DNA from 3 places in the Rhodopseudomonas sp. RCAM05734 genome. Region 2 is predicted to be linked to each of the others. Evidence: predicted binding sites of a transcription regulator. Region 2 holds the regulator's gene; each other region holds the start of a gene.

What was found. Region 2 encodes PhoB, which activates phosphate uptake and scavenging genes when phosphate is short. Its sites were predicted from a motif close to TGTCATNNANCTGTCAT; they were not measured.
Region 1: phnG (phosphonate C-P lyase system protein PhnG) is a predicted target of PhoB. The motif match lies at 7,568-7,584, and genes of this name have one in related genera.
Region 3: ACUXVA_RS14060 (esterase-like activity of phytase family protein) is a predicted target of PhoB. The motif match lies at 2,580-2,596, and genes of this name have one in related genera.

Annotation. Positions count from the first base shown of each region.
Region 1 covers NZ_CP199742.1:120,681-130,470, forward strand. The annotation lists gene ACUXVA_RS00620 (Lrp/AsnC family transcriptional regulator) at 10-486, shown strand; gene ACUXVA_RS00625 (pyridoxamine 5'-phosphate oxidase family protein) at 517-1,137, opposite strand; gene phnN (phosphonate metabolism protein/1,5-bisphosphokinase (PRPP-forming) PhnN) at 1,187-1,768, opposite strand; gene ACUXVA_RS00635 (alpha-D-ribose 1-methylphosphonate 5-triphosphate diphosphatase) at 1,765-2,922, opposite strand; gene phnL (phosphonate C-P lyase system protein PhnL) at 2,934-3,629, opposite strand; gene phnK (phosphonate C-P lyase system protein PhnK) at 3,637-4,440, opposite strand; gene ACUXVA_RS00650 (alpha-D-ribose 1-methylphosphonate 5-phosphate C-P-lyase PhnJ) at 4,433-5,317, opposite strand; gene ACUXVA_RS00655 (carbon-phosphorus lyase complex subunit PhnI) at 5,314-6,432, opposite strand; gene phnH (phosphonate C-P lyase system protein PhnH) at 6,435-7,043, opposite strand; gene phnG (phosphonate C-P lyase system protein PhnG) at 7,046-7,507, opposite strand; gene phnF (phosphonate metabolism transcriptional regulator PhnF) at 7,635-8,357, shown strand; gene phnE (phosphonate ABC transporter, permease protein PhnE) at 8,512-9,366, opposite strand; gene phnE (phosphonate ABC transporter, permease protein PhnE) at 9,369-9,790, opposite strand, start outside.
Region 2 covers NZ_CP199742.1:950,731-960,520, forward strand. The annotation lists gene argF (ornithine carbamoyltransferase) at 1-274, opposite strand, end outside; gene ACUXVA_RS04675 (aspartate aminotransferase family protein) at 271-1,488, opposite strand; gene ACUXVA_RS04680 (GcrA family cell cycle regulator) at 2,002-2,511, shown strand; gene phoB (phosphate regulon transcriptional regulator PhoB) at 2,678-3,382, opposite strand; gene phoU (phosphate signaling complex protein PhoU) at 3,395-4,111, opposite strand; gene pstB (phosphate ABC transporter ATP-binding protein PstB) at 4,137-4,961, opposite strand; gene pstA (phosphate ABC transporter permease PstA) at 4,958-5,803, opposite strand; gene pstC (phosphate ABC transporter permease subunit PstC) at 5,805-6,803, opposite strand; gene pstS (phosphate ABC transporter substrate-binding protein PstS) at 6,992-8,002, opposite strand; gene ACUXVA_RS04715 (ATP-binding protein) at 8,142-9,440, opposite strand; gene ACUXVA_RS04720 (lysylphosphatidylglycerol synthase domain-containing protein) at 9,475-9,790, opposite strand, start outside.
Region 3 covers NZ_CP199742.1:2,953,531-2,963,320, forward strand. The annotation lists gene ACUXVA_RS14055 (methyl-accepting chemotaxis protein) at 1-1,044, shown strand, start outside; gene ACUXVA_RS14060 (esterase-like activity of phytase family protein) at 1,155-2,510, opposite strand; gene ACUXVA_RS14065 (Bug family tripartite tricarboxylate transporter substrate binding protein) at 2,720-3,703, opposite strand; gene mbfA (iron exporter MbfA) at 4,029-5,000, shown strand; gene ACUXVA_RS14075 (methyl-accepting chemotaxis protein) at 5,289-7,364, shown strand; partial or broken gene ACUXVA_RS14080 (iron exporter MbfA) at 7,412-7,599, shown strand; gene ACUXVA_RS14085 (methyl-accepting chemotaxis protein) at 7,823-9,790, shown strand, end outside.

The DNA of each region.
Region 1 (9,790 bases), 830 kb from region 2:
GTATTGGCAGTGGCTGAGCAATTGGATTCGTTCGACCGCAAGATCCTGCGCGAGCTGGTCCAGGACGCCCGGATCAGCCAGCTCGTGCTGGCCGAACGTGTCGGGCTGTCGCCGACGGCCTGCACCCGGCGCGTCCATCAGATGGAGAAGCGGAACATCATCAAGGGCTATGCCGCAGACATCGACGCCGACGAACTCGGCTTCACCATGACCGTGCACGTTCACATCACGCTGGACCGGCAAAGCGAAGACGCCCTGTCCGCCTTCGAACGCGAGATCGCGAAATGTCCGGATGTCGTGTCGTGCTACCTGATGTCAGGCAATGACGACTATCTGGTCCACGTCCAGGCCCGCGACATGCAGGACTACGAGCGGATCCACAAACAGCATCTGTCGCGGATGCCCGGCGTCGCGCGGCTGCAATCCAGCTTTGCGATGCGCAGTATCGTCCGGCGCAGTATCTCACCTGCCGCGCTGAATGGCTGATCCGACGCCTTCGATCAGGCCGACACGCACTTACCAAAGTGTCTGCCGTGCCCGTTCCGGCCACGCCTTGTCGTAGTCCACGCCGCCGACGCGGTTGTCGCTCATCCCGGCAAGGATCTCGCCCGGCGTCGGCAGCGACGCCGGATCGACCCGACTGTCGGGATTCCACAGCGCGGAGCGCACGATCGCCCGCGCGCACTGGAAGTAGATCTCCTCCACCCGCATCACCACCACCGTGCGCGGCGCCTTACGGTCCACCTCGAACGACGCCAGCAGATCCGGATCCGCCGAGACGTGGGCATGGCCGTTGACGCGCAGCGTGGTGCCGGCGCCGGGAATCAGGAACAGCAGCGCCACCCGGGAATCCCTGACGATGTTGCGCAGCGAATCGACGCGATTGTTGCCGCGACGATCGGGCAGCATCAGGGTCCTGTCGTCATGCACCCGCACGAAGCCCGGCAGGTCGCCGCGCGGCGAGCAATCCAGCCCTTCCGGCCCCATGGTCGCCAGCGCGGCGAAGGGCGAGGCTTCGATCAGGCGGCGATAGGATGGCGTGACCCAGTCGGCGACCTTGGCGGTGGTGGCTTCGCCGATTTTGTCGAATGAACCGTAGATCTGCTCGAGCTGTTCGATCGTCGCGATCACCGTCATGTTGGATCTCCTGCCTCCAGACACCTGTCGCGCATCCGCGCCGAGGTCGTCATTCGCCCCTGATGATGCGGACCAGTTCGCCCGCATGGTCTTCCGCGCGGCCGACATTGTTGATGGTGAGATCGGGCACGAAGTTCCGCGTCACCTCGCGGCCAAGCCGCGCGGCCGGCGCGCCGTCGCTGCCACGGTTGCGCGCCGCCAGACGCGCCGCCAGAACATCCGCGGGCGCGGTGATCAGCACCACGACGACCTCGGCATAGGCAGCGCGCAAGGCATCGATCACCGTGCGCGAGACGTTGGCGACCACCGTGCGACCAGCCATGATGTCGTCATCGATGGCGCTGGACAGCGCGTAATGGTGACCGTGCGCCTCCCAGTGGATGGCGAACAATCCATCGGCGACTGCGCGCCGAAACGCGTCCGGCGTCGCCTGCGCATTGTCCTCGAACGCCGAGGCTTCGCGGGTCACCACACGTCGCGCGAACACGACCGTGTTGTCGGTGCGGCAGGCGGCGCGCGCGAGATCGATCAGCGTGTCCTTGCCGGCGCCGGAGGGCCCGACCACCAGTACCAGCCGGCCCGGCCCGATCTTCGCCGCGTCCGCTTCGGATATCGTGGCCGTGTCGGTCATGCGACCCGATGCCCTTCGCGCCAGACGCTGCGCACCACCGGAATGTCGCGCGCGACATGGACGCGGATCAGGTCGGCGCGCTTGCCCACGGCGATCTCGCCACGATCCGGCAGATCGACCGCCTCGGCAGGCCGCTTGGTGACGGTGCGAACCGCGGCGGCGAGATCAATGCCGGGCACGCGCACCGGCAACTGCAACGCGGCCATCAGCAGGCTGGATGGGATGTAGTCCGACGACAGGATGTCGAGCAGTCCCTCGCGTGCCAGATCCACCGCGGCGATGTTGCCGGAATGCGAGCCGTTGCGCACCACGTTCGGCGCGCCCATCAGGATGCCGATGCCGGCCTCGTGCAGGCCGCGCGCGGCCTCCAGCGTGGTCGGGAATTCTGCCACCGAGACACGGTCGCGGATCGCGTCGGCCACGTTCTCCTCGGTAGTGTCGTCATGGCTGGCCAGCGGGATGCTGTGGCTCTGCGCCAGTGCCACGATGTCGCGCAGATTGTCGGCGGCGTAGAGCCGCTGATATTCGAAGCGCTGGGCGAATAACTCGTCGAGCTCGGCGTCGGTCTTGCCTGCGCCTTTGCCGCGATAATAGGTGCGCAGCTTGGCTTCGTCGCGGAACTGGCGCTGGCCCGGCGTATGGTCCATCAGCGACATCAATCGCACGTCGGGGCGGCCGACCATCTCCTTGGCCTCATCGACCACGCTTGGCATCGGAATTTCGCAGCGCAGATGCAGGAAGTGATCTGCGCGCAGGATGCCGGCATCGCGCGCCGCAGAAATCGCATCCGCCAGCAGGCCGGCATGGCCATCGGCTTCCTCGGCTCCCTTCTCGCGCCACACCCGCAGCGAATCCAGCACGGTGGTGATGCCCGACGTCGCCAGTTGCGCATCATAGGAGACGACGGCGGCGACGGGATCCCAGAACACTTTCGGTCGCGGCACGAAATGCATTTCGAGATGGTCGGTGTGCAGTTCGATCAGGCCGGGCATGATCAGGTCGCCGCGCGCATCGTCGGCGCCAGCGGGCGCGTCGCCCTCGCCGAATTCGGCGATCTTGCCATCGGCGAAGGCAATCCAGCCCTGCTCGATGACGCGATCGGCGAGCACGATGCGGGCGTTGCCGATGACGGTCTCTGTCTGTGTCGTCTTCATGGTCTTCTTTCTCAGGCAGCGGCGAACGATGTCACATCGACCAGCCGGTCGGCAATCAATTGGCGGACGTCGTCGTCATGGACGATGGCGACCATGGCGACGCCGGCGCGTTTCTTCTCGGCGACCAGTTCGACCACGACGGCCCGGTTGGCGGCGTCCAGCGACGCCGTCGGCTCGTCGAGCAGCAGGATCGGCAGGTCGGAGATGAAGCCGCGCGCGATGTTGACGCGCTGCTGCTCGCCGCCGGAGAAGGTCGAGGGCGGCAGCTTCCACAGCCGCTCGGGAATGTTGAGCCGCCGCAGCAGCGCGCCGGCTTTGGCCTGCGCCTCGTCGCGCGCCACGCCATTGGCGAGCAGCGGCTCGGCGACCACGTCGAGCGCAGCGACGCGCGGCACCGCGCGCAGGAACTGGCTGACATAACCGATGGTGTGGCGGCGCACGCCCAGGATCTGGCGCGGCTCGGCCGTGGCGATGTCGATGGATGCGCCCTGATGCTGCACGCCGATCACGCCGCCGTCGCAGCGATAGTTGCCGAAGATCATCTTCAGGATCGACGACTTTCCGGCGCCGGACGGGCCAGACAGCACCACGCATTCGCCGGCCGAGACATGAAACGACACGCCACGCACCACCGGCAGGCGAATGCCGTCCTGCAGGTGCATCACAAAGGTCTTTTCGGCGTTGCGGATATCGATCATCGGAATCATCTGGACCTCACGCCGGCAGGATCGAGGAAACGAGCAGTTGTGTATAGGGCTGATGCGGATCGTCGAGCACTTGGTCGGTCAGACCGGTCTCGATGACCCGTCCGCCCTGCATCACCATCACCCGGTGCGACAGCAGCCGCGCTACCGCGAGATCGTGGGTCACGACGATGGCGGCGAGGCCGAGTTCGCTGACCAGGGTGCGCATCATGTCCAGCAGGCGCGCCTGCACGGAGACGTCGAGTCCCCCGGTCGGCTCGTCCATGAACACCAGCCGCGGCTCGGTCACGAGGTTGCGGGCGATCTGCAGCCGCTGCCGCATGCCGCCGGAATAGGTTTTCGGCGCGTCGTCGATGCGGTCGGTGGAAATCTCCACGCGCTCCAGCCAGGATGCGGCCGTCTGCCGGATCTTGCCGTAATGGTTGTGACCGACCGCCATCAGCCGTTCGCCGACATTGGCGCCGGCGGAGACGCCCATGCGCAGGCCCATGGCCGCATCCTGATGCACGAAACCCCAGTCGGTGCGGAACAGGAAGCGACGTTCGGCCTCGCCGAGCGCCGCGAGATCGCGCAGCACGCCGTCGCGCATGCGGTACGACACGCTGCCGGCATTGGGCGCCATCTGCGCCGACAGGAGTTGCAGCAGCGTCGACTTGCCCGAGCCGGACTCGCCGACGATCGCCAGCACTTCGCCCGGATACAGCGAAAACGACACGTCGCGGCAGGCCTGCAGCCGGCCGAAGGATTTGGACAGGCCGTCGGCGACCAGCAGCGTCTGGTCGTCGTCGCGCGGCGGCTTGGCGATCTCAAACATGGGCTTTCTCCCCGGGCAGATCCGCATTCTCGCTGCCGCGATGGCCTTCGGCTTGGCGGGTCTCGCAGAAGTCGGTGTCGGAACAGACGAACATGCGGCCGCCCTTGTCGTCGGTGACGATCTCGTCGAGATAGGAATCGTCGGCGCCGCACAATGCGCAAGGCGCGTCGTGACGATAGCGCGTGAACGGATGGTCCTCGAAATCGAGCGACACCACCGAGGTATGCGGCGGGACGGCGTAGATGCGCTTCTCGCGGCCGGCGCCAAACAATTGCAGCGCCGGGCAGTTGTCCATCTTCGGGTTGTCGAATTTCGGCGTCGGCGACGGGTCCATCACATAACGCGCATTGACCTTGACCGGATAGGCATAGGCGGTGGCGATGTGACCGAAGCGCGCGATGTCCTCGTACAGCTTGACGTGCATCAGGCCGTATTCTTCCAGCGCGTGCATGCGCCGCGTCTCGGTCTCGCGCGGCTCGAGATAGCGCAGCGGCTCCGGAATCGGCACCTGATAGACCAGCACCTGTTTCTCATGCAGCGGCGCTTCCGGAATACGGTGCCGGGTCTGGATCACCGTCGCATCGATGGTGCTGGTGGTGGTCGCGACGCCCGCGGTCTTCTCGAAGAATTTTCGGATCGAGATCGCATTGGTGGTGTCGTCGGAGCCCTGGTCGATCACCTTGAGCCGGTCGTCCGGCCCGAGGATTGCCGCGGTCACCTGCACGCCGCCGGTGCCCCAGCCATAGGGCATCGGCATTTCGCGAGACGCGAACGGCACCTGATAGCCGGGGATGGCGATCGCCTTGAGGATGGCGCGGCGGATCATCCGCTTGGTCTGCTCGTCCAGATAGGCAAAATTGTATGTCGGCGCGTTCATTCCGCGGCCTCCTTCATGGCGTCTGGCGCGGCATTGGCCTGTTCGAATTCCTTGCGCAGCTTGCGCAGCAGGCCGAGTTCGGACTGGAAGTCGACGTAGTGCGGCAGCTTGAGATGTTCGACGAAGCCGGTGGCCTGCACATTGTCGGAATGCGACATCACGAATTCCTCGTCCTGCGCCGGCGCGCCGACGTCCTCGCCGAGTTCGCGGGCGCGCAGCGCACGGTCCACCAGCGCCATCGACATGGTCTTGCGTTCGGACTGACCGAAGGCGAGGCCATAGCCGCGGGTGAAGCAAGGCGCCTGGGTATCGGAGCCCTTGAACTGGGTGACCATCTGGCATTCGGTCACGGTGATGGCACCGAGCGGCACCACGAAGCCGGCATCCTCCGCCATGAACTCGACCTCGACCTCGCCGAGCCGGATCTCGCCGACGAAGGGATGGTTGCGGCCATAGCCGCGCTGGGTGGAATAGCCCATGGCCAGCAGAAAACCCTCGTCGGCCCGCGCCAGATTCTGCAGCCGCAAATCGCGCTCGGCGGGAAACTTCAGGGCGTCTCGGGTGAGATCACCGACCGGCGCGTCCAGCTCGGCCTGCTGCGAGGCTTCGATCAATCCGTCGCGACCGAGGATGTCGGTCACCCGCGGCATGGCCACCGGCGCCTCGTCCGCGGCTGCCGGCGCTTCCGGCGCTTCCGGCGCGGCAGATGTGCCGAGCAGCGACGGATCGAGCAGGCGATGGGTGTAGTCGAAGGTCGGGCCGAGGATCTGGCCGCCGGGAATGTCCTTGAAGGTCGCCGAGACCCGCCGCCGCACCTGCATCTGCCCGGTGTCCACCGGCTCGCTGGCGCCGAAGCGCGGCAGCGTGGCGCGGAAGGCGCGCAGCAGGAAGATCGCCTCGATCATGTCGCCGCGCGCCTGCTTGATGGCCAGCGCCGCCAGCTCGCGATCATACAGCGAACCTTCGGTCATGACGCGATCGACGCCAAGGCTGAGCTGTTCGGAGATCTGGTCCAGCGACACTTCCGGCACATCACGATCGCCGCGGCGCTCATGGGCCAGCAGACGGTGTGCGTTCTCGATGGCGCGTTCGCCACCCTTGACGGCTACATACATGGTCAGCCCTCCTTCGCGACAAGGCGCGTGGTGCGCGGGATCGCGACGATGGCGTCGTCAGCCACCAGAATGAGGTCGACGCCGCGCGGAAACAGCGTGTGATTGACGGCCAGTTGCTCGAGCAAATCGGGAACGCCGATCGTCGCGCGGAGCAGCGTCGTGCCGTCGATGCCGGGACCGGACAGCTCGATGGCCGACCCATGCGTCAGGCTCTCCACCTGCACGATCAGCGTGGTCGAGCGATCGGGATATTCGCCACTGCCAAGCGCGAAGCAATCGAGCCCCTGCAACAGGGCGGGATTTCCAATCACGGCAAAATCCGCGATGCCGGAATCGGCGACCATCGGCGCGCTGCAATGAAACCTGATCCATTTGCCGGCGTCGGGGGCCGTCGCCATCGCGGCGTCGAGCCAGACCGGGGTATCCTGATCGAACAGCGTCAGCGCAATCGCCGCGGTCCCGCGCATCATCGGGCTGGGCACGCCGGAGGGTGCCGCGATGCGCTGCACGCTGCCGGGCCGCGCCATGGCGTCCATCACCGAGCGGAAGGTCGATTGCGCCGACAGAACCTTGTTGGCGAATCCCGCCGGCATTTCTGCAACCGTTGTCATGATCAGCTCTCCCCGCGTACCAGCGTGTAGAAATCGACCCGCGTCGCCGCGGTCTCGGCCGTCTTGCGACGACGCTCGGCATCGATCCGCGCGCGCAACGGCGCGAGAACCTGTGCCTCGATGGCCGCGGCATGGTCGGCCGTCTGGATCAGCGCGTCACACAGGGCAATCAGCCCTGCCTTGTCGCGATCCCGACCGAGCGTGTAGCCGATCCCGACCTCGCCGCTGGCGAGCCGCACCGCTGCGCGCGATACCGTGGCCTCGCCGAGATTGAAGGGGGCGCCGTCGCCGCCGGCACGGCCGCGCAACATCACCAGCCCGTTTTCCGGCTCGCGCAGGTTTTCATGGGCAGGGACGGCAATGCCGACCAGATGCCCGGCGATATCGTCGGCCGCGACGTGAGCGAGCACGGCCATGGCGGCCTGCCGCCGCGTCGTGAGATCGTCTGTGTCGGCGCTGGTCATGGGGTCCGATTGCCTGCGTGAAGTTGTCTATGTTAATAGACAACTTCATACGGAGATGCCATGACCTTTTCATGACATCTGCACTTTTTTCTGGCGTCGGACGCAGCGCTGCGTGTAGATCGCCAACATGAGCATGCAGGACACAGGCGTGGCGCTGTGGCGGCAGGTCGCCGACGGTATCGAGCGCGGCATCGCCGACGGCACCTACGCATCCGGCGACAAGCTGCCGGGCGAAACCGAAATCGCGGAGATTTACCGCGTCAACCGCCACACCGTGCGCCGCGCGCTGGCGACGCTGGCGGAACGCGGATTTGTGCGCGCCGAGCGCGGCAGCGGCACCTATGTGGAAGCGCCGAAGCTGACCTATCCGCTGCGTTCGCGCACGCGGTTTTCGGAGATCGTCGGCGCCGGCGGTCGCGAGCCGGACGGCCGGCTGATCGAATCCGGCACCGAACCGGCAACGCGGGACATCGCCAAACAGCTTCGCCTGAAGACCGGCGCGCCGCTGGTGCGGATCGAGGCGCTGCGGTTTGCCGACAAGACGCCGATCTGCATCGGCACCACCTGGTTTCCCGCCGACCGCTTTGCCGACGCCGCAGCGGTCTACGAGCGCCTGAACTCCACCACAAAATTACTGGCGCATTACGGCATCACGGACTACCGCCGGCTGTCGACCCGTATCACCGCGGCCATCGCCAATGCCACCGATGCGGCACGTCTCGACATCGCGCTGGGCCGCCCGGTGCTGATCGTCGACAGCACCGACGTTGGCATCGACGGCACACCGCTGAAGTTCTCACGCTCGCGCTTCGTCGCCGAGCGCGTCGAGTTCGTTGTGGAAAACGGGTAGTTCTATCTCGTGCCCCGGATGCTGCGCAACGCGTCGCACTTGCGACGTGGTGCGCTGCTGATCCGGGGCCTTGGTACACCTGAAGAAACCTGGATCCCGGATCTGCGCAGCGGCATGAAGAATGCCGCAGCGCGTCCGGGACACGCGACTGCCGTCACGCCACAGCCCGTCGCCCGATGATGGCGAAGCGCAGCCGGCTCGATATGAAGTCGATGGCAGCCACCGCCACCAGGATCATCAGGATCAGGAACGACACGTTCTGCCATTCCAGCGTGCGGATCTGCTCCGCCAGTTGCAAGCCGATGCCGCCGGCGCCGACGATGCCGATGATGGTCGCCGAGCGGGTATTGGATTCGATGAAGTACAGCACCTGGCCCGCGATCACCGGCAGCACCTGCGGCAGCAGACCGAAGCGGATCTCGTGCAGGGCATTGCCGCCGGAGGCACGGACGCCCTCGACCTGCTTTTTGTCGGCGCCCTCGATCGCCTCGGAGAACAGTTTGCCGAATGCGCCGAAGTCCGACACCGCAATCGCCAGCACCCCGGCGAACGGGCCGAGGCCCACGACATTGATCCAGACCAGCGCCCAGATCAGCGTATCGACGCCGCGGATCGTATCGAGGAAGCGACGGATCGGCGACCGGAAGATCGCCGACGGCACGATGTTGCGCGCCGCCAGCAGGCTGACCGGCAGAGCGAAGAGCGCCGCGAGGACCGTGCCGAGCAAGGCAATGGACAAGGTCTCACCCATCGCCGCCAGATAGGTCGGCAGCGACGATCCGGGATTGGGCGGGAACATCATCAGGGTGATCCAGACCAGCTGATGCAACCCCGCCAGCATTCGTGCCGGCGAGAATTCCAGCAGGTAGAGACCGACCACAAGCAGCGCCGCCGCCCCCAGCAGAAGCAGCGGCGCCGCGAGACGCGACGACAGCGGCCGGAAGAAGATCGCCGGATAGCGGGCGCGCAGGCCTGCCAGATCGGGATGGTCGTTGGGCTCGGATGACATGGTCATTTGCGCCCGTCCTGGCCGAACAATCGCTGGCGCGCCCAGCCGGTGCCGATATCGATGACGAAGACGGTGAGAATGATCAGCACCAGAATCGCGCTGACATCCGAATAGTAGAACTTGCGGATCGCGACGATGAGTTCCTGGCCGATGCCGCCGGCGCCGACAAACCCCATCACCGAGGCGCCGCGCACATTGATCTCGAAGCGCAGCAGCGAATAGCTGGCAAAGCCCGCGGTGACCTGCGGCAGCACGGCGAAGCGCATGCAGGCGACCCAGCCCCCGCCGGTCGCGCGCACGCCTTCCACCGGCTTCATGTCGATGTTCTCGACCATCTCGGAATATTGCTTGCCGAGCGCGCCGACGCAGTGGATCGCGATGGCCAGCACGCCGGCCATCGGACCGAGACCGAAGGCGATGACGA
Region 2 (9,790 bases):
CGGCGATGGTCTCGCCGCGGCCGAGCTGCATTTCCGCGCCGGTCAGCATCACCACCTCGCCGCCGAGCTGACGCATGCCGACCTCGAACGACACACGGGTGCGGGTCGAGGGCTTCTCGAAGATCATCGCCAGGGTCTTGTTCTCGAGCGGCCGGTCACGCTTGTCGCTGCTCTTCAGCTTCGCCTTGATGGCAACGCTGGCATCGAGAATCTTTCGCAGTTCCGTGGTGGGCACCTCGTTGAGGTCGAGGAAATGCCGCAGCGCTTTGGTCATGACGCGGCTCCCTGCTGCTGCGCGGCAGACGGTGACAGCGCGACACAGGCGGTCTCGAGGCGCTGGATGGCCTCCTCGATTTCAGCCTCGTTGACGATCAGCGGCGGCAGGAAGCGCACCACGTTTTCGCCGGCGCCGACCGTCAGCAGTTTTGCGTCACGCAAAGCTGCCACCAGATCGCCCGACGGCACCACCGCCTTGAGGCCGATGAGCAGGCCTTCGCCGCGCACTTCGGAAATCACCGAGGGGAAGCTATCGACCGCCGACGCCAGCTTCTGCTTGAACAGCAGCGACATCCGGTTGACATGATCGAAGAAGCCCGGCTTCAGCATCACGTCCATCACCGCATTGGCCGCAGCCACCGCCAGCGGATTGCCGCCGAAGGTGGAGCCGTGTGAGCCCGGTGCCATGCCGGCCGCAGCTTCCGCGGTGGCCAGGCAGGCGCCGATCGGAAAGCCGCCGCCGAGCGCCTTGGCCAGCGACATGATGTCCGGCGTGACGCCAAATCGCTGATGGGCGAACAGCGACCCGGTGCGGCCCATGCCGGTCTGCACCTCGTCGAAGATCAGCAGGATGCCGCTCTCGTCGCAAAGCTCGCGCAATGCCCGGACGAACGCATGCGACGGCGCGCGGACGCCACCTTCGCCTTGCAGCGGCTCGATCAGGATGGCGGCGGTGTTGGGACCGACGGCCTTCTTGACGGCCTCGATGTCGCCGAACGGCATCTGGTCGAAACCCTCGAGCGGCTTGCCGTAGCCTTCGAGATATTTTGCAGCGCCGGTGGCGGCGAGCGTTCCGAGGGTACGGCCGTGGAACGCGCCTTCAAACGTGATGATGCGGGTTCGCTCGGGCTGGCCCTTGGAGAAATGATAGTGGCGCGCCATCTTGATCGCGCATTCCATCGCCTCGGCGCCGGAATTGGCGAAGAACACGTAGTCGGAAAAGCTCTCTTCGCACAGACGCGCGGCGAGACGCTCGCCGTCCGGGCTCTTGAACAGGTTCGACATGTGCCAGAGCTTGGTGGCCTGCTCCTGCAGGGCGGCGACCAGATGCGGATGGCAGTGACCGAGCGAATTCACCGCGACGCCGCTGGTGAAGTCGAGATAGCGCTCGCCGTTGATCGCGGTCAGCCAGACGCCCTCGCCCGAGGTGAAGGCGAGATCCGCCCTGGCAAATACCGGCAGCAAATGAGACGTGCTTGCGCTCTTGGTCATAACCAATCCGATCGGAACTTCGGGTGACTGGGCGAACGCGCCTGTGCGAGATCGGACAACCTACCCCGGAAACGAAACGTGCCGCCTTTCCAGGCGGCACGTGGGCATTATTCTATGGTGACGGCGGTGGCTGTCAACCTCGGCGCACCGCGGAAACCCCGTAGTATTCCGGTGACGGCCCCGACGATCGAGGCAACTATTGGAGTCCGGGTGCGTTTCCCTGATGACAGAATCGCACAAAAAACCGATTTCTCTGTTTTGCAAGCACAAGGATGTGGACGCGCGATGCCTGACTCTTGCGCCAGAGTCACGGCATATTGTAGCTTCTGATCTATCGGGTACGACATATCGTGCGCGATTGTGTTCCACTACGGTCCAGTGTTCGGCGTAAACGTCCGGTCGCAATTTTTGCGCCCGGCGAGCGCTAAGGGATTCGGACTGCAGGGATTTTTGTGACGCTGGAGTCGCTGCGCTGCCTGACATCGGCCGGCGCGACACGAAGGGAAGAGTGCGATGACGGTAATAACCTGGACCGACGATCGCGTCGAGCAACTGAAGAAGCTCTGGGAAGGCGGCCTGTCGGCCAGCCAGATCGCCGCAGAGCTCGGCAATGTGACGCGCAACGCGGTTATCGGCAAAGTCCACCGCCTCGGCCTGTCCGGCCGTGCCAAGAGCCCGACCTCGGCGGCGCCGCGTCCGCGCAAGGCGCGTCCGGCCCAGCACATGATGCGGGTTACGCGTCCGGTGGCCCGCGGCAACACCGCGCTGGCCCACGCCTTCGAAGTCGAAGTCGAGCCGGATCCGGTCACCTATGACAATGTGGTGCCGATGGCGCAGCGGCTGAGCCTGCTGCAGCTCAACGAGGCGACCTGCCACTGGCCGATCGGCGATCCCAGCAATCCGGAATTCTACTTCTGCGGCGGCAAGGCCCTGCAGAGCCTGCCCTATTGCGCGCACCACTCGCGCATCGCCTACCAGCCGGCAAGCGACCGCCGTCGGCAGGCACCGAAGCCGATCAGGTAGTCTGGTTTCCCGGACGCGGTGCGGCATCCTTTATGCCGCTCCGCAGATCCGGGATCCCGATTTCTTCTTTCCAGCAAACAACCGGGACCCCGGATCTGCGGCGCACCACGCCGCTCACGCGGCGCAGTGCACCGCGTCCGGGGAACACCGAAAATCTCCGAAGAAACTACTCCGCCGCCTTGTCGAAGCGGTCATCCAGCGCGTAGCCGGCGCCGCGGACGGTGCGGATCGGGTCCTGCTCGCCGCCGGGATTGAGCAGCTTGCGCAAGCGGCCGATGTGAACGTCCACGGTGCGCTCGTCGATGTAGATATCGCGCCCCCAGACGCTGTCGAGCAACTGCTCGCGGCTGAACACCCGGCCGGGATGCTCCAGAAAGAATTCGAGCAGCCGGTATTCGGTCGGACCGAGATCGATCGGTCGGCCGGAACGCGCGACGCGGCGCTTGTCGCGGTCGAGTTCGATGTCGCCGAACGCCAGCACGGTGGCAAGGCGCTCGGGCGATGCACGGCGCAACAGCCCCTTCACCCGCGCCAGCAGCTCCGGCACCGAGAACGGCTTGACGATGTAGTCGTCGGCGCCGGTGGCGAGACCGCGAACGCGTTCGCTCTCTTCGCCGCGCGCGGTGAGCATGATGATCGGCAACGCCTTGGTCTCGGGCCGCGCCCGCAGCCTTCGGCACAGCTCGATGCCGGACAGGCCGGGCAGCATCCAGTCCAGCACCACCAGGTCGGGCACGCTTTCCTTCAGCCTCGTATCGGCGTCATCGCCGCGCGCCACCGTCTCGACGTCATAGCCTTCGGCGTCGAGGTTGTAACGCAGCAGCGTGGTCAGCGCTTCTTCGTCCTCAACCACCAGAATGCGTGCGTTCATATGCGGTGTACCTTACGTATTGCCGGGAGCAGTGGCGAAGTTGGTCATGTCGCCCTTGGGGCGCTTATCGAGGATCTGCTGGCCCTCGATCATGTAGAACACGGTCTCGGCGATATTGGTGGCGTGATCGCCGATCCGCTCGATGTTTTTGGCGCAGAACATCAGATGGATGCAGAACGAGATGTTGCGCGGGTCTTCCATCATGTAGGTCAGCAGCTCGCGGAACAGCGAGGTGCAGATCGCGTCGATCTCCTCGTCGCCCTTCCACACCGCCATTGCTGCGGGCAGATCGTGCGCGGCATAGGCGTCGAGCACGGCCTTGACCTGCGACTGCACCAGATTGGTCATGTGCTCGAGGCCGCGGATCAGCTTCAGCGGATGGAAATCGCTGTCGAGCGCGTTGACGCGCTTGCCGATGTTCTTGGCGAGGTCGCCGATGCGCTCGACGTCGGTGGCGACGCGCATCGCACCGACGATCTCGCGCAGGTCGACCGCCATCGGCTGGCGCCGGGCAATGGTCAGCACCGCGCGCTCCTCGATGTCGCGCTGCATCTGGTCGATTTCCTGATCGGCGGCGACCACGCGCAAGCCGAGTTCGACGTCGCGCCGGACCAGCGCGTCGACGGAATCGGTGATCTGGCGCTCCGCCAGTCCGCCCATCTCGGCGACGAGCCGGGTCAGTTCCTGCAGGTCGCCGTCGAATGCCTTCGTCGTATGTTCAAAAGCCATAATCAATCCTCTCGCGCGATGCGCGTCAGCCGAAACGGCCAGTGATGTAATCCTGGGTGCGACGATCGGTCGGCGACGTAAAGATCTTGTTCGTGGGACCGAACTCGATCAGCTCGCCGAGATACATGAAGGCCGTGGAGTCGGAGACGCGCGCGGCCTGCTGCATGTTGTGCGTGACGATGGCGATGGTGTACTCGTCCTTCATCTCGTCGATCAGCTCCTCGATCTTCGCCGTCGAGATCGGATCCAGCGCCGAACACGGCTCGTCGAAGAGGATCACTTCCGGCCGCACCGCGATGGTGCGGGCGATGCACAGGCGCTGCTGCTGGCCGCCGGACAGGCTGAGCCCGGAGGCGTTGAGCTTGTCCTTGACCTCGTTCCACAGCGCGCCGCCGCGCAGCGCCTTCTCGACCCGGCCGTCCATCTCCGACTTGGAGATCTTCTCGTACAGGCGCACGCCGAAGGCGATGTTCTCGTAGATGGTCATCGGGAACGGGGTCGGCTTCTGGAACACCATGCCGACCCGGGCGCGCAGCAGATTGAGGTCGAGCTTGGGGTCGAGCACGTTCTGGCTGTCGAGCATGACCTGGCCCTCGGCGCGCTGGCCGGGGTAGAGGTCGTACATGCGGTTGAAGATGCGCAGCAGGGTCGACTTGCCGCAGCCCGACGGGCCGATGAAGGCCGTGACCTTGTTGGCGATCAGGTTGAGGTTGATATGCTTCAGCGCGTGATGCTCGCCGTAATAGAAATTGAGGTCGCGCACGCTGACCTTGGGCCGCTCGTCGCCCTGCACCGCCGAGGGCGGCACTGCAACGCCGGGAACGCTGGTGGAAATCGAAAGCTCACTCATTTGGTTGTCCTCTCGGCGCCGAGAATGCGTGCACCAATGTTCAGGGCAAGTACGGTCAAGGTAATGATCAGGGCGCCGCTCCAGGCGAGCTGCTTCCAGTATTCGTAGGGGCTTTGCACGAAGTTGTTGATGGTCACAGGCAGGTTGGCCATGGTCTTGGTGAGATCCAGGCTGAAGAACTGGTTGCTCAGCGCGGTGAACAGCAGCGGTGCCGTTTCGCCGGCGACGCGGGCCGTCGCCAGCAGTACGCCGGTGATGAGGCCGGCGCGGGCCGCACGATAGGCGATGCGGCGGATCACCAGCGAGCGCGGCAGGCCGAGCGCCGAGGCCGCCTCGCGCAGTGGGTTGGGCACCAGGCCGAGCATGTCCTCGGTGGTGCGCACCACCACGGGGATGACGATCACCGCCAGCGCCAGCGCACCGGCGAAGGCCGAGAAGCCGCCCATCGGCACCACCACCGCGCCATAGACGAACAGGCCGATGATGATCGACGGCGCCGACAGCAGGATGTCGTTGATGAAGCGGATCACGTCGGTGAGCCGGTCGTTCTTGCCGTATTCGGCGAGATAGGTGCCGGCCAGCAGGCCGAGCGGCGCGCCGATGCCGACGCCGATCACCGTCATGATGATCGAGCCGACGATGGCGTTGAGCAGGCCGCCTTCCGTCGAGCCGGGCGGCGGCGTGTTCTGGGTGAAGATCTGCACGCTGATGCCGGCGAGGCCGTTGGTGAACAGCGTGAACAGGATCATCGCCAGCCAGCTGACGCCGAACAGGGCGGCGGCGAAGCACAGCGTACGGATCGTCATGTCGATCCGCCGGCGGTGGGCGTAAATCGGGTTCATGTTAGTTGCCCGCCTTCTTCTCAAGCCGCATCAGCATCAGGCGCGCGCCCGACAGCACGAAGAACGTCAGCACGAACAGCAGCAGGCCAAGCAGGATCAGGCCTGACTGATGCAACCCGTCGCTTTCGGCGAATTCGCTGGCGATCGCCGCCGAAATAGTAGTGCCGGGCCCGAACACCGAACCGGAGATCTTGAACGAGTTGCCGATGATGAAGGTCACCGCCATGGTCTCGCCGAGGGCGCGGCCGAGCGCCAGCATAACGCCGCCGATCACGCCGACGCGGGTGTAGGGGATGACGACGTTGCGGACGACTTCCCAGGTGGTGCAGCCGACGCCGTAGGCGGCCTCCTTGAGCACCGGCGGCACGGTCTTGAACACGTCCACCGAAATCGAGGTGATGAACGGAAGCACCATGATGGCGAGGATCAAAGCGGCGTTGAACAGGCTGAGATAGGACGGCGGACCGGCGAAAATGGTGCCGAGGACCGGCACGCCTTCGAACGTGTTGATCATGAAGGGTTGCACGTGGTTGGCCAGGAACGGGCCGAGCACGAAGAAGCCCCACATGCCGTAGATGATCGAGGGAATGCCGGCGAGCAGCTCGACGGCCATGCCGATCGGGCGGCGCAGCCACTGCGGGCACAGCTCGGTGAGGAAGATCGCGATGCCGAGGCCGACCGGGATGGCAATCGCCATGGCAATGACCGAGGTGATCAGCGTGCCGTAGATCGGGCCAAGCGCGCCGAGCACCGGCGGATCGGCGGACGGCGCCCAGCGCGCGGTCCACAGGAAGGCAAAGCCGTATTCCTTCATCGCCGGCCAGGCGCCGGCAATGAGCGACAGGATGATGCCGCCGAGGATCAGCAGCACCGACATCGCGCAGGCCCGCGTCGCCCAGTAGAAGGCGACATCGCCAAACTTGAAGGCGCTCAGGGCCTTGGCGCGGTCGTAAGGTCCAGCAGCTTCCATCGATGAACTCTGAACAGCCATATCTGCCACGCCATTCCCCTGTCTGTTGTTACGCCAGTCTAACTGTCATTCCGGGATGCGACAGCCGGCGAAGCCGGATGGCGCAGGCCCCAGCCACCCCGATTGGAGTGGCGGGGAAGCCCGAAATGTTCTGAGCATCTTGAGGTTCCGGGGTCGCTCGCAGTAATCTGCTCGCGCCCCGGAACGTCGAGTTCAGCTCAGCTCTTGATATCAGCCGACCAGGTCTTCTCGATCAGCTTGACCACGGGCTCGGGCATCGGGATGTAGTCGAGCTCTTCGGCCATCTTGTCGCCCTTCTCGAACGCCCACTTGAAGAACTTGACGGCTTCGGCAGAGGCAGCCTTGTCCGCGGGGGTCTTGTGCATCAGGATGAAGGTCGCGGCAGTGATCGGCCAGGAAGCTTCGCCGGGCTGGTCGGTGAGGATCACGTAGTAGCCGGGAGCCTTGGCCCAGTCGGCGTTCGACGCGGCAGCCTGGAAGGCAGCGATGGTCGGCTGCACGGTCTTGCCGGCCTTGTTGATCAGCGCGGCATAGGTCAGCTTGTTCTGCTTGGCGTAAGCGTATTCGACGTAGCCGATCGCGTTCTTGGTCTGGCTGATGTTGCCGGCAACGCCTTCATTACCCTTGGCGCCAACGCCAACCGGCCATTCGACGGCGGTGCCCGAACCGACCTTGGTCTTCCAGTCGGCGGAGGCCTTGGCGAGGTAATCGGTGAAGTTGAAGGTGGTGCCCGAACCGTCCGAACGACGAACCACGGTGATGGCGGCCGAGGGCAGCTTCAGCTTCGGGTTCAGCTTGACGATCGCAGCGTCGTCCCACTTGTTGACCTTGCCGAGATAGATGTCGGCCAGCAGCTCGCCGGACAGAACCAGCTCGCCCGACTTGATGCCTTCGAGGTTCACGACGGGGACGATCGCGCCCATCACCATCGGCCACTGGACGAGGCCGTCCTTCTCGAGCGCGTCGGCCTTGAGCGGCGCGTCGGTGGCGCCGAAGGTCACGGTCTTGGCCTGGATCTGCTTGATGCCGGCGCCGGAGCCGATCGACTGGTAGTTGAGGCCGTTGCCGGTCTCTTTCTTGTAGGCGTCAGCCCACTTCGAATAGATTGGGAACGGGAAGGTCGCGCCCGCACCGGTGATGTCGGCAGCGAATGCCGACGTCGATGCGGCCACCAGGCCGGCAACGACGATTGCCTTGAGGAATTTCATGATGGTCTCCATCTGCTGAGCTAGGCGCCGGACGCGCCCGATCTTGCTCACGCCGCCCGTTTAGGGCTGGTCGACTGACCTTTTATGATGGTTCAGTGACAGTTGGATGACAGCGCCAACCCTTTGAAATTGCGTCAATTTATGGCGTAGAGGGAGTCTTCACCTGGGGAAAAGCGGCCGTAAAAGTGGCGCCATTCTTCGGCACGCTTTCGATCAAAAGCCGGCCGCGATGACGGTTAAGAATATGTTTCACCAGAGATAATCCGAGCCCGGTGCCGCCCTGCGCACGGCTGTCGCCGACGTCGACCCGGTAGAACCGTTCGGTGAGCCGAGGCAGATGTTCCGGCGCGATGCCGGGACCGAAATCACGCACCGCGACCCGCATCTCCGGCGCCCCCTCGGGCGATGTCGACGGCGCCACGGAGACCAGCACCTGGCCGCCGGACGCACCGTATTTCAGCGCATTCTCGATCAGGTTCTCGAACAGCCGCAGCAGCTCCTCGCGGTCGCCGGCGATCATGACGGGGTCGCCCGGCAGATCCATCTCGATGCGGACGCTGCGTTCGGCGGCCAGCGGCTCCAGCCCGTCACCGACCTGGCGGATGATCGGCAGCAGGTCGACCAGCGTATCCGGCCGGACATGGGCCGAGAGTTCGACCCGCGACAGCGACAACAGGTCGTCGATCAGCCGCGCCATTCGCGTGGCCTGGGTGTGCATGATGCCGAGGAAGCGCTCGCGGGCCTTGGCATCGTCTTTCGCCGGCCCCTGCAAGGTGTCGATGAAGCCGGACAGCGCCGCCAGCGGCGTGCGCAGCTCGTGGCTGGCATTGGCAACGAAATCTGCGCGCATTTCCTCGACCCGGCGCAGCGGCGTCTGGTCGTGGAAGGTCATCAGCATGCAGGTGTCGGCGCCGCCGAAGGCGGTCGGCACCGACAGCGGCGTCACGATCAATTCCATCCAGCGATCGACCGGGACGTGATCGAGATAGGTGGCGCGGCGCGGCTCGGTGCTGGCGATGGCCTCGCGCAGTGCGGTGATGATCTCCGGGGAGCGCAGCGCGAACTGCGCCAGTTCGTTCTTGCGCAGCGCCGGGGCAAGCTGGGCGGCGGCCGTATTGAGGTGGATGACGCGGCCGGCCCGGTCGAGCAGCACTGCGGGATCCGGCATGCCGGCGATGATCGCACGGACCGCCGGGGCTTCCACCGGATTGACGCCGAGCACTTCCTCGCGCGACGCGACCGCATCGTGCAGCCGCCACGGCACCAGCGCGGACGCGGCAATGCAGGCGAACACGATGCCGGCGCGGGTCGGCGACAGCTCGCCGAACACCACCAGCGCGACCAGCGCCAGCCCCGCCGAGAGCAGGATGATGGCGGAATGGCGCAGCCGGTCGGGCCATGGCGAGAACATGGTTGGGGAGGAAGCTTCAACAGCCATTTGGCGGAACGTCTCCCTGCTCCGGATTTGACGATCAGGCGCCGGAGCCGCCCTGTTCCTTGAGATGGCGGCGATCGGATTGGGCTTCAACCTCGAGCGCCGCCGCCATCTCGCGAATCTTCTTGGATTGCGCGCCCACGATAATCTCCCGACACGTCAGCAAGATTACAGAGATGAAGAATGGCGCCAGATAATACAGCACGCGAAACAGCAGCATGCCGGCCAGCAGCTCTTCCTTGTCCATCTGCCACAGGCCGACCAGCATGGCGGCGTCGAACACGCCGAGCCCGCCCGGCGAATGGCTGGCGAAGCCGAGCAGCGTCGCCGACACGAAAATGACCGCCACCACG
Region 3 (9,790 bases), 2.0 Mb from region 2:
GCGCCGCTCGGCCAGCTTGGCGCGCGCATGGAGGGGCTCGCCAATGGCGCGCTCGACGAGAGCATTCCCGGCGTGGAGCGCGGCGACGAGGTCGGCGCCATGGCCAAGACCGTTCAGGTGTTCAAGGACAATGCGCTGCGGATCCGCGGCCTCGAGCAGGTCGAGGCCGACGCCCAGAACCGCGCGGCCGCCGAGCGCCGCGCAGCGATGCAGAGCATCGCCGACGAGTTCGAGCGCAGCGTCAACGGCATCGTCCGGTCGGTTGCGACCGCGGCGACGGATATGCAGACCACCGCCCAGTCGATGACCGCGACGGCGTCTGACGCCAGCTCGCGCGCCGCCACCGTCGGCGCCGCCTCGCAGCGCTCGTCCGACGATGTCGGTACGGTGGCCTCGGCCGCCGAGGAACTGTCGGCGTCGGTCAACGAGGTGCTGCGCCAGGTGGCGCAGTCGACGCAGGTCGCCAGCCGTGCCGTCAGCGATGCCGAACGCACCAATGCCACCGTGCAATTGTTGTCGCGCGGCGCCGAAAAGATCGGCGAGGTCGTCCAGTTGATCCACAATATCGCCTCGCAGACTAACCTGCTGGCGCTCAATGCCACCATCGAGGCAGCGCGTGCCGGAGAGTCCGGCCGCGGCTTCGCGGTGGTCGCCTCCGAAGTGAAGGCGCTGGCGAGTCAGACGGCGAAGGCCACCGAGGAAATCTCGGCCCAGGTCTCGGCCATGCAGGCCTCCACCGGCGAGGCGGTGGCGTCGATCACCGGCATCACCGGCACCATCAGCGAGATGAGCGAGATTGCCAGCCGCATCTCCGGCGCGGTGGAGGAGCAGGGCAAGGCGACGCGCGAGATCGCGCAGAGCATCCAGTCGGTCGCCGCCGGCGCCCACGAGATCAGCAACAACATCGGCGGCGTCAGCGCGTCCGCCGAAGCCACCGGTGCAGCGGCCTCGCAGGTGCTGTCCAATGCCCGCGATCTCGACGGCCAGTCCGGCATGCTGCGCACGGCGGTCAATGACTTCCTCAGCAAGGTGCGGGCGGCGTAACGCTGACTTGCTCGCTCTCCCGGAATGGGGCAGGCGAACCTGCCCGCGCAGCAAAAAGCCCTCCCGCAAGGGAGGGCTTTTCTCGTGGAGACAAGGCCGAGCAGCGAAGCTTACTTCGCCTTCAGGAAATCGCCGACTTCGAGCAGTACGAACTCGTTGTCGTCGGCCTTGTTGGGCTCGCGGCTCGATGAGAACGGCAGGTTGTTGTCGTTGCCGACGATGATATGCGTGGCATCGACCTGATCGACGTTCTCGATGGTGAAGAACGGGAAGGTCAGAACGCCGTCGTTCAAGGGCTTGAGCGACTTCTTGTCGGGATCCTGGATCTTCATCAGGTCGATATAGCCGATCTTGCGCACCGGCTTGCCAACATTGGCGTCGCTGAGTTCGATCTTGAACACGCGCTTGAACTTGGCCAGATCCGGGAAGCAGTCGGTGCCGCGCTTGCCGTCGGCGCAGGCCTTGTCCTTGGTGCCTTCGCCGTTGTCGCGCTCGATGATCAGGCCGTTGTCGGCGGTGATCATGTTGAAGTCGCCGATCGCATTGCCGTTGTTCTCGAACACATACTGCCAGGAGCGGCCGGTGAACTTCTCGGCCTTGACGTCGAATTCGAGGATGCGCGCGGCTTCCTTGCCGTCGACCTTTTCCCAGTCCTTCTTCTCGGCATCCCACACCGGGCCTTCGAGCAGGCCGTAGATGAACTTGCCGTCCTTCGACGACGCGAAGCCCTCATAGCCCTTGGAGCGGCGCAGGTTGACGTTGGTGAAGGTGGCGCCCGGTGCGCCCGGCGACTGCACCTGCCAATGGTCCGGCGAACGCACCGGCTTGCCGTCGATCACGGTCTCGAACACCGCAAGTACCTTGCCGGTCATGTCGGTCTTGAGGATGTAGGGCCCGAATTCATCGCCGATCCAGAAATTGTCGCCGATGATCTGGAAGCCTTCGGTATCGAAATCAGCGCCGGTCAGATAGCGCTTGGCGGTATCCTCGTGGACGATGCGGAACGGCACCTTCTTGTCGGGGTCGTGCAGGAAAACGGTGGCTTGACGCTCGACCTTGCCGGCCTTCCAGTCGATCTTGTGGTGGTTCAGATACAGCATGTAGTCAGCTGAATTGTAGCGCGAGCCGGCGCCGTTGTCGGTCAGTACCCAGAACGAGCCGTCGGGCATCACCTTGATGCCGGAATGCCCCTGCAGCGGCTGGCCCTTCATCGGCAGCGAAATCCCGGTATCGCGCTCAAAGGACTTGCCCATCACGGTGCCCAGCGCGTCCACGCGCTTGCCGGTGGTGTATTTTCCGGAGGTCTTGAGGTCGTTCGGCGCGTCGGCCGGCGCATCGATGGTCGACATTGCCGGCAGCACGGCATGGCCGGCCAGCTTGGCGGGAAATTCGCCTTCGCTTTGCGCCAGAGCCGCGGACGACAGCAGCAGCATCGACGCTACGGAACAGAGCAGGGATTTGCGCATGGTGGTTCTCCTTGTGGTGACCATGCTGCGTGTTCTGGGGCGCGCGCGTTACGGCGCGCTGACGGATGCATGACGGCGGAATGACAGCGGGGGACAAGGCTGCGGCAAGGGGGCGCAGCCGTCGTCCCCGCCGAAACGCAATTGCGTTTCGGCGGGAGGTGCGCAAGAGCGCGCACCTCAGGATGACGCTCCGTCTGTGGCAGTAGTCCCTACTGCTTCTCGATGCCGGCTTCCCTGATCAGCTTCTCCCACACGACGAGCTGTTCCTTCAGGAAGGCATCGAACTCCTCCGGTGGTCCGGAGAACGCCTCCATGCCGCGGTCGGCGAGATCCTTCTTCATTTCCGGACGGTCGATGATCTTGCGGATCTCGGTATTGAGCTTCAGCACGATATCCCGGGGCATGTTGGCCGGACCGAGATAGCCCTGCCACGAGGTGATATCGAAGCCCTTGACGCCCGCTTCGTCCATGGTCGGCAGATCGGGTAACAGTTTCGAACGAGTCTTGGTGGTCACCGCCAGCGCCTTCAGCGCCTTGCCGTTGACGTGCGGCAGTCCGGTCGGCACGTCCGTAAACATCATGCTGACGCGGCCGGCGATGACGTCGGTCAGCGCGGGCGGCGAGCTCTTGTAGGGAACGTGCAGCATGTCGATGCCGGCGAGCCGCGCGAATGTTGCGCCCGACACGATCGCCGACGATGAGCCGCTCGCATAGGAGTACTTGCCCGGGTCCTTCTTGGCCAAGGCGATCAGCTCGGCCACCGAGTTGGCGGGGATCTCCGGATTGATCACCAGCATGAAGGGCAGGTCGCCGGTGCGGGCGATCGGGGTGAAGTCCTTGATCGGATCGTAGTTCATGGTCTTGAGCAGATAGGGATTGGCCGAATGCGAGGTGTTGGTGGTGACGAACAGCGTGTAGCCGTCCGCCGGCGCGCGGGCGACATAGCTGGCGGCGATCGACCCGTTCGCGCCGGGCTTGTTGTCGATCACGATGGTGACGCCGAGCGCCTGGGCGAGTTGCTGCGAGATGACGCGCGTGGTGGTGTCGGTGCCGCTACCGGCGGCAAACGGCAGTACCAGCGTGATGGCGCGATTGGGGTAGGTGCCTTGCGCCAGCGCGCTGCCCGCCGTGCCGATGGCGATGACGGCCGCCGCCGCCCGCAGTGCCCCGCGGACTCCATGAATGTCGATCATCCCGTTTGCTCTCCCTGTCTCCGGCCTGAGTGGCCGGCATTGTTGCGGGCAAACTAACTGACGGTCGCGCGGCGTCAAAGCCGAAACGCGGCACGCTGATACCGCGTGGCGGAAGGCGCCGCAGACGGCGATGACGATCAGCCGTCGCTGCTCCCGATCGTCCCCCGGGGCAGTGTCCGCAGGGCGGCGTGCGGGAGCGATCGTTGCGGCATGTCGAATAGCAAGACCGTGGTCCCTGTGCCGCACCGCGGCAATCGTTTTGACAAAACCGCGGGCCGTCGTTATATCTATTAGAATAATTCTAATCTAAAATAAGGCATTGAAGATGAAGGCATTTTCAGACTTGACGGAGCGCGAGGTGCTGGCGGTCGCGATCTCCGGCGAGGAGGAAGACAGCCGCATCTATTCCAGCTTCGCCGAGGACCTGCTCGATCGCTACCCGGATTCGGCAAAGATCTTCAGCGAGATGGCCGAGCAGGAAAAGGGCCATCGGCACATGCTGCTGGAAATGTATGAGCAACGGTTCGGGCCGAACCTGCCGCCGATCCGCCGCGGCGACGTCAAGGGATTCATCCGTCGTCGCCCGATCTGGCTGACCCGCAATCTCCCGCTCGATGCCATCCGCAAGGAAGCGGAGACCATGGAATTCGAGGCCGAGCGATTCTACGCCAGGGCCGCCGAGCAGACCACCGACGTCCATGTCCGCAAGCTGCTGGGCGATCTCGCCGAGATGGAAAAGGGCCACGAGCAGCTGGCGTCGCGGCTGTCGGAGACGTTCCTGACGCCGGGCGCACGCAGCGCAGAGGATCACACCAGGCGGCGGATGTTCGTGCTGCAATATGTCCAGCCCGGGCTCGCCGGCCTGATGGACGGCTCGGTGTCGACGCTGGCGCCATTGTTCGCCGCGGCCTTCGCCACACACCAGAACTGGGCGACCTTCCTTGTCGGCCTCGCCGCTTCCATCGGTGCCGGCATCAGCATGGGCTTTGCCGAAGCGCTGTCCGACGACGGCTCGATGACCGGGCGCGGCTCGCCGTGGCTGCGCGGCGGCATCTGCGGATTGATGACTACCGTGGGCGGCCTCGGCCACACCATGCCGTATCTTGTGCCGGACTCCTGGGCCAACGCGTTCTGGATCGCTACGGCCATTGCCGGCGTGGTGGTGTTCTTCGAACTCTGGGCGATCGCCTGGATCCGCGCCAAGTACATGGACACGCCGTTCATGCAGGCGGTGTTCCAGATCGTGCTCGGCGGCGTCATCGTGCTGGCGGTGGGCATCCTCATCGGCGGCGCGTAGCCGGAGCCATCGTGCTTTGCAGCCGCGCGTAGCGGCTCCGATTGCGACGTCGACGGCTCACTGATGCGTCGCATCCGCGCGCGAATTGATAGCAGGACCCGCGCCGTTCGAAACACGAGTCACCCCGCTTCTGACGGACGACATAGCGGCAATATGTAGCTTGGCATACTGAGAAAATTTTCATTTTCCAATATCGAGCTACCACTCGCGTTTGTCGCGCAGCCCGCCCGTTAATGCACAGTTATGCTCCGGCCAATACCTTGACGGCACGAACCATAGGAACGTGCCATGCAAATCGGTCGTCTGTTTTCGCTCTCCATGCTCGCGGTCACGGGATTGGCAGTGCTTCTGGGCGCCGAGGTGCTCGTCCCGCAATATCGAACCGTCGCCAGCAAGAGCGAGGCCATGAGGGCCGTCGAGGCCTTCGGCGCAGTTCTGGTGGTGGGACAGAACATGGCGGGCTTGCGGGCGCCTTATGTCGGACCCTTGTTCCAGGAAGCCGCGGCGACGCCGGTGCAGCTCGACGCCGTTGCGAAGGTGCGCGCGGCATCGGACGCCGCTTTTGCGAGCGCGCGCGAGGCTATCGGTGCACTCAGCGACGGCGCGGCGGTAATTGACGGCCTGTCCAAGGCCGCGGCGAGCCTTACCGACGTTCTCGGTAGCGCCGATCGCGCCATGACCTCACCGATGACGGCGCGCGACCCCGCCATCATCAAGGGCTTCCTGCCTGGCGTCGGCAAGGCCGTCGCCAGCGTCGAGCCGCTTCTGAACCGCCTTGAAAACGATGTTGCCGTGGCGGACGCATCGCTCACGACATTGTTGAGCATCGCCCGCACCGCCCAGGATATCCGCGTCACCGGCGGCAGCCGCGCGGCGACGTTCTCGCTGCCGGTCAGCACCCGCCGGCCGCTGACGCCGGCGGAGATGTCCAGCATGGATCGTGGCCAGGGCCGTATCGACGCCGGCCGGGAACGGATCGAGGCGTCTGTCGATCAGCTCGGCAAGCCGGAACGGCTGCTGGCGCCGCTCAAGGTCGCGATCGAGGGCTATTTCGATCGCGCCGCGCCCGCCATCGAGAAGGAGATGCCGGCCGCACGCAGCGACGGCAAATACGCCATGACGTCCGACGTCCTCGCCGCAACCATCGTGCCGGCCATCCAAGCTTTCATCACGGTCCGCGATGCAGCGCTGGCCGAGGCCGCGCAGCGTGCCCGCACCGGGCGCGACCACGCCATGATGATGCTGGCTCTGACCTGCGCCGCAGTTCTTGCCTTGCTTGGCGTGCTGGGCGCGGTGACGGTGATGTTGCGCCGTCGGGTGATCGCGCCGGTGGCGACGATCACCGAGGCCGTCAGCGAACTCGCCGCCGGCCGGCATGACGTCGTCATTCCCGCGATCGACCGGACCGATGAGATCGGCACGATGGCGAAATCCCTGCAGGTGTTCAAGGAAACCCTGATTGCCAAGAAAGCCGCCGACGAGGCCGCTGCCGCGGAAGCCGATGCCAAGATCCGGCGCGGCCAGCGCGTCGATACGATGACGCGCGATTTCGAGGCGATGATCGGCGAGATCGTCGACATCGTCTCGTCGGCCTCCACCGAATTGGAGGCCTCCGCCGGAACGCTGACGTCGACCGCCGAGCGCTCCGAGAAAATGACCACGCTGGTGGCGGCAGCTTCCGAAGAAGCGTCCACCAACGTACAGTCGGTGGCCTCCGCCACCGAGGAGATGGCCTCTTCCGTGAACGAGATCAGCCGCCAGGTGCAGGACTCGGCGCGGATCGCCGGCGAGGCCGTGGTGCAGGCGCAGTCGACCAACGACCGCGTCGGCGAACTGGCGAAGGCGGCTGCGCGCATCGGCGATGTGGTCGAACTGATCAACACCATTGCCGGACAGACCAATCTGCTGGCGCTGAACGCGACGATCGAAGCGGCGCGCGCTGGCGAAGCCGGCCGCGGTTTCGCGGTGGTGGCGTCCGAAGTGAAAGCATTGGCCGAGCAGACCGCCAAGGCGACCGGCGAGATCAGCGCGCAGATCACCGGCATCCAGGCCGCGACGCAGGAATCGGTGAACGCCATCCGGGAGATCGGCAACACCATCGCCAGGATGTCGGAAATCGCCTCGACCATCGCGTCTGCGGTGGAAGAGCAGGGCGCGGCGACGCAGGAGATTTCCCGCAACGTCCAGCAGGCGGCGCAGGGAACCCAGCAGGTCTCGGCCAACATCACCGACGTGCAGCGCGGCGCCAGCGAGACCGGATCCGCGTCCTCTCAAGTGCTCCATGCGGCCAAGTCGCTGTCCAGCGAAAGCGCGCGCCTCAAGGCCGAGGTCGCCCAGTTCCTCAACTCGGTTCGCGCCGCGTAGCGCGATCCGCCAGCACTTGCCACGCGCAAGCTGCCTGCGTTCGGAAGCTGGGCATTGCTGAGGCGCTCTCCGACAAGGGCTCGATGACCAGGTGCGGGTCCCCGTGGCTGCGCGGCGGCATCTGCGACTTGATGATCAAGAGCACACGGATATGCCGTTAGTGCAGGCAGTGTTCGAGATCGTGCTCGGTGGAGTCATCGTGCTGGCGGTCGGAATATTGATCGGCGGCGCGTAGCCGCCGCCGGTTGCGTCCCTGCAGTCCTACGTGATGCCAAATCAACTCGAAATTAACCGAGTGCCACCTAAAGCTTTATTTACTGTCGTTGCATCACCAAAATTGCGTTCAAAGAAAATGCAGGCCGGCGTTCGAATGGACGCAAGCGCAGATTCTCCGCTGTCGGCGGGCATGCGCGGGCACGACCATTCGCGCGCCTGACCAGACCGTTTCGGGGCCCCCCATGAATCTTCGAATCCGCACGCTGCTGCCGCTGGTCGTCTGCGCGCTCGCCCTGATTGCGGTCGGCCTTGCCGGACTTGGCGTCCGTGACGCGCTGCAGCGCGGCGCGCAGTCGGAGGCCTTTCTCGAGGTCAACCAGATCGCGCGGGCGTTGCTGCGCAGCTCGGGGCAATGGGCGACGGAGCGCGGCATCATCAATTCCACGCTGAAGGCGCCGGAAGCGGCGGGCGTGGCGCGGCTCGGCGAGATCAAAGCCCTGCGCGAGGCCGGCGACCAGTCCCTCCGCCAGGCGCTCGAACTATTGCGTGCGCAAGCGCAGACAAAAGCCACCGCTGCGGTGATCGCCGACGCCGAGCAGATGCATCGGGCGCTGCAGGCCGTGCGCGGCAAGATCGATCAGGAACTCGGCAAGCCGATGAATGTGCGGGCGACTGAGGTGGTGCAGGGCGCCTTCGCCCAGATCACCCTGGCGATCGAGACTTCGGCGAAGCTGCGGCAGACGCTCGAAACGCTCAGCTCCCCACCCTCTGCGGCGTTGGCGCGACTGGTGATGCTGCGCCACCTCACCGCGGACATGGCCGAGTATGCCGGCCGCGAGCGCGGCTATCTCGGCGGCATTATCAGCGCGCGTGCCAAACTGGGGAGCGAGCAGTTACGCAACCTGTCGATGTTCCGCGGCCATATCGATCTGGCTTGGTCGATGGTGGCAGCTTTGAAACAGCGTGTCGACACGCCTGCCGCGGTCAGCGATGCGATCGACGGCGTCGCGAAGGAATACTACGGCGTCTATAACGCGGTGCGCGAGCAGATATTCGCCTCCGGAGAACGCGGTGACTACGCGCTCAGCGCCGACGAGTACTTCAAGCGCGCCACGGTGGCGGTCGGCCACATCCTGCGGCTCGCCGAGGCGATCGGCGGCGCGGCCGATGAGGAGGCGGCCAACGACGCGGCGCGCAGCAGCGCTGCCGTGAACGTCAACGGCGGGGTGCTGGCCGCGGCGCTGCTGCTGGTCATCGTCAGCCTGTGGCTGACCTTCGCTCGCATCCTGCGGCCGTTGTCGACGCTGACCACCGCGATGCGCGGTCTCGCCGCGGGCGATCTGACCGTCGCTCTGCCGGGGCTGCGGCGCACCGACGAGATCGGCGAGATGGCGCAGGCAGTGGACGCCTGCAGGCGCCACGTTCAGGCCCGGGCGCGAGAGGAGATCGAGGCAAAAACCGCAGACGACGAGCGCATTGCGGCGCAGCGCCGCAAGGACATGCACCGGCTGGCCGAGGGTTTCGAGAGCGCGGTTGGCGAGATCGTCGAAACCGTGGCGTCGGCCTCCACCGAACTCGAAGCTTCGGCGGCCACGCTGACGTCGACTGCCGAGCGCGCCGAGGAACTGACCACGCTGGTGGCGGCGGCGTCTGAAGAGGCCTCGACCAACGTGCAGTCGGTGGCCTCGGCGACCGAGGAGATGGCGTCGTCGGTCAACGAGATCAGCCGCCAGGTTCAGGATTCGGCGCGGATCGCCGGCGAGGCGGTCGAGCAGGCGCAGAAGACCAACGACCGCGTCGGTGAACTGGCGAAGGCTGCCGCCCGCATCGGCGATGTCATCGAACTGATCAACGCCATCGCGGGACAAACCAATCTGCTGGCGCTGAACGCGACCATCGAGGCGGCGCGCGCCGGCGATGCCGGCCGCGGCTTTGCCGTGGTGGCGTCCGAGGTCAAGGCCCTGGCCGAGCAGACGGCCAAGGCTACCGGCGATATCAGCGCACAGATCAACGGCATCCAGGCCGCGACCCAGGAATCCGTGACAGCGATCAGGGAGATTGGCGAGACCATCGCGCGCATGTCGGAGATCGCCTCGACCATCGCGTCAGCGGTGGAAGAGCAGGGTGCGGCGACGCAGGAAATTTCCCGCAACGTCCAGCAGGCGGCGCAGGGAACCCAGCAGGTCTCGGCCAACATCACCGAAGTGCAG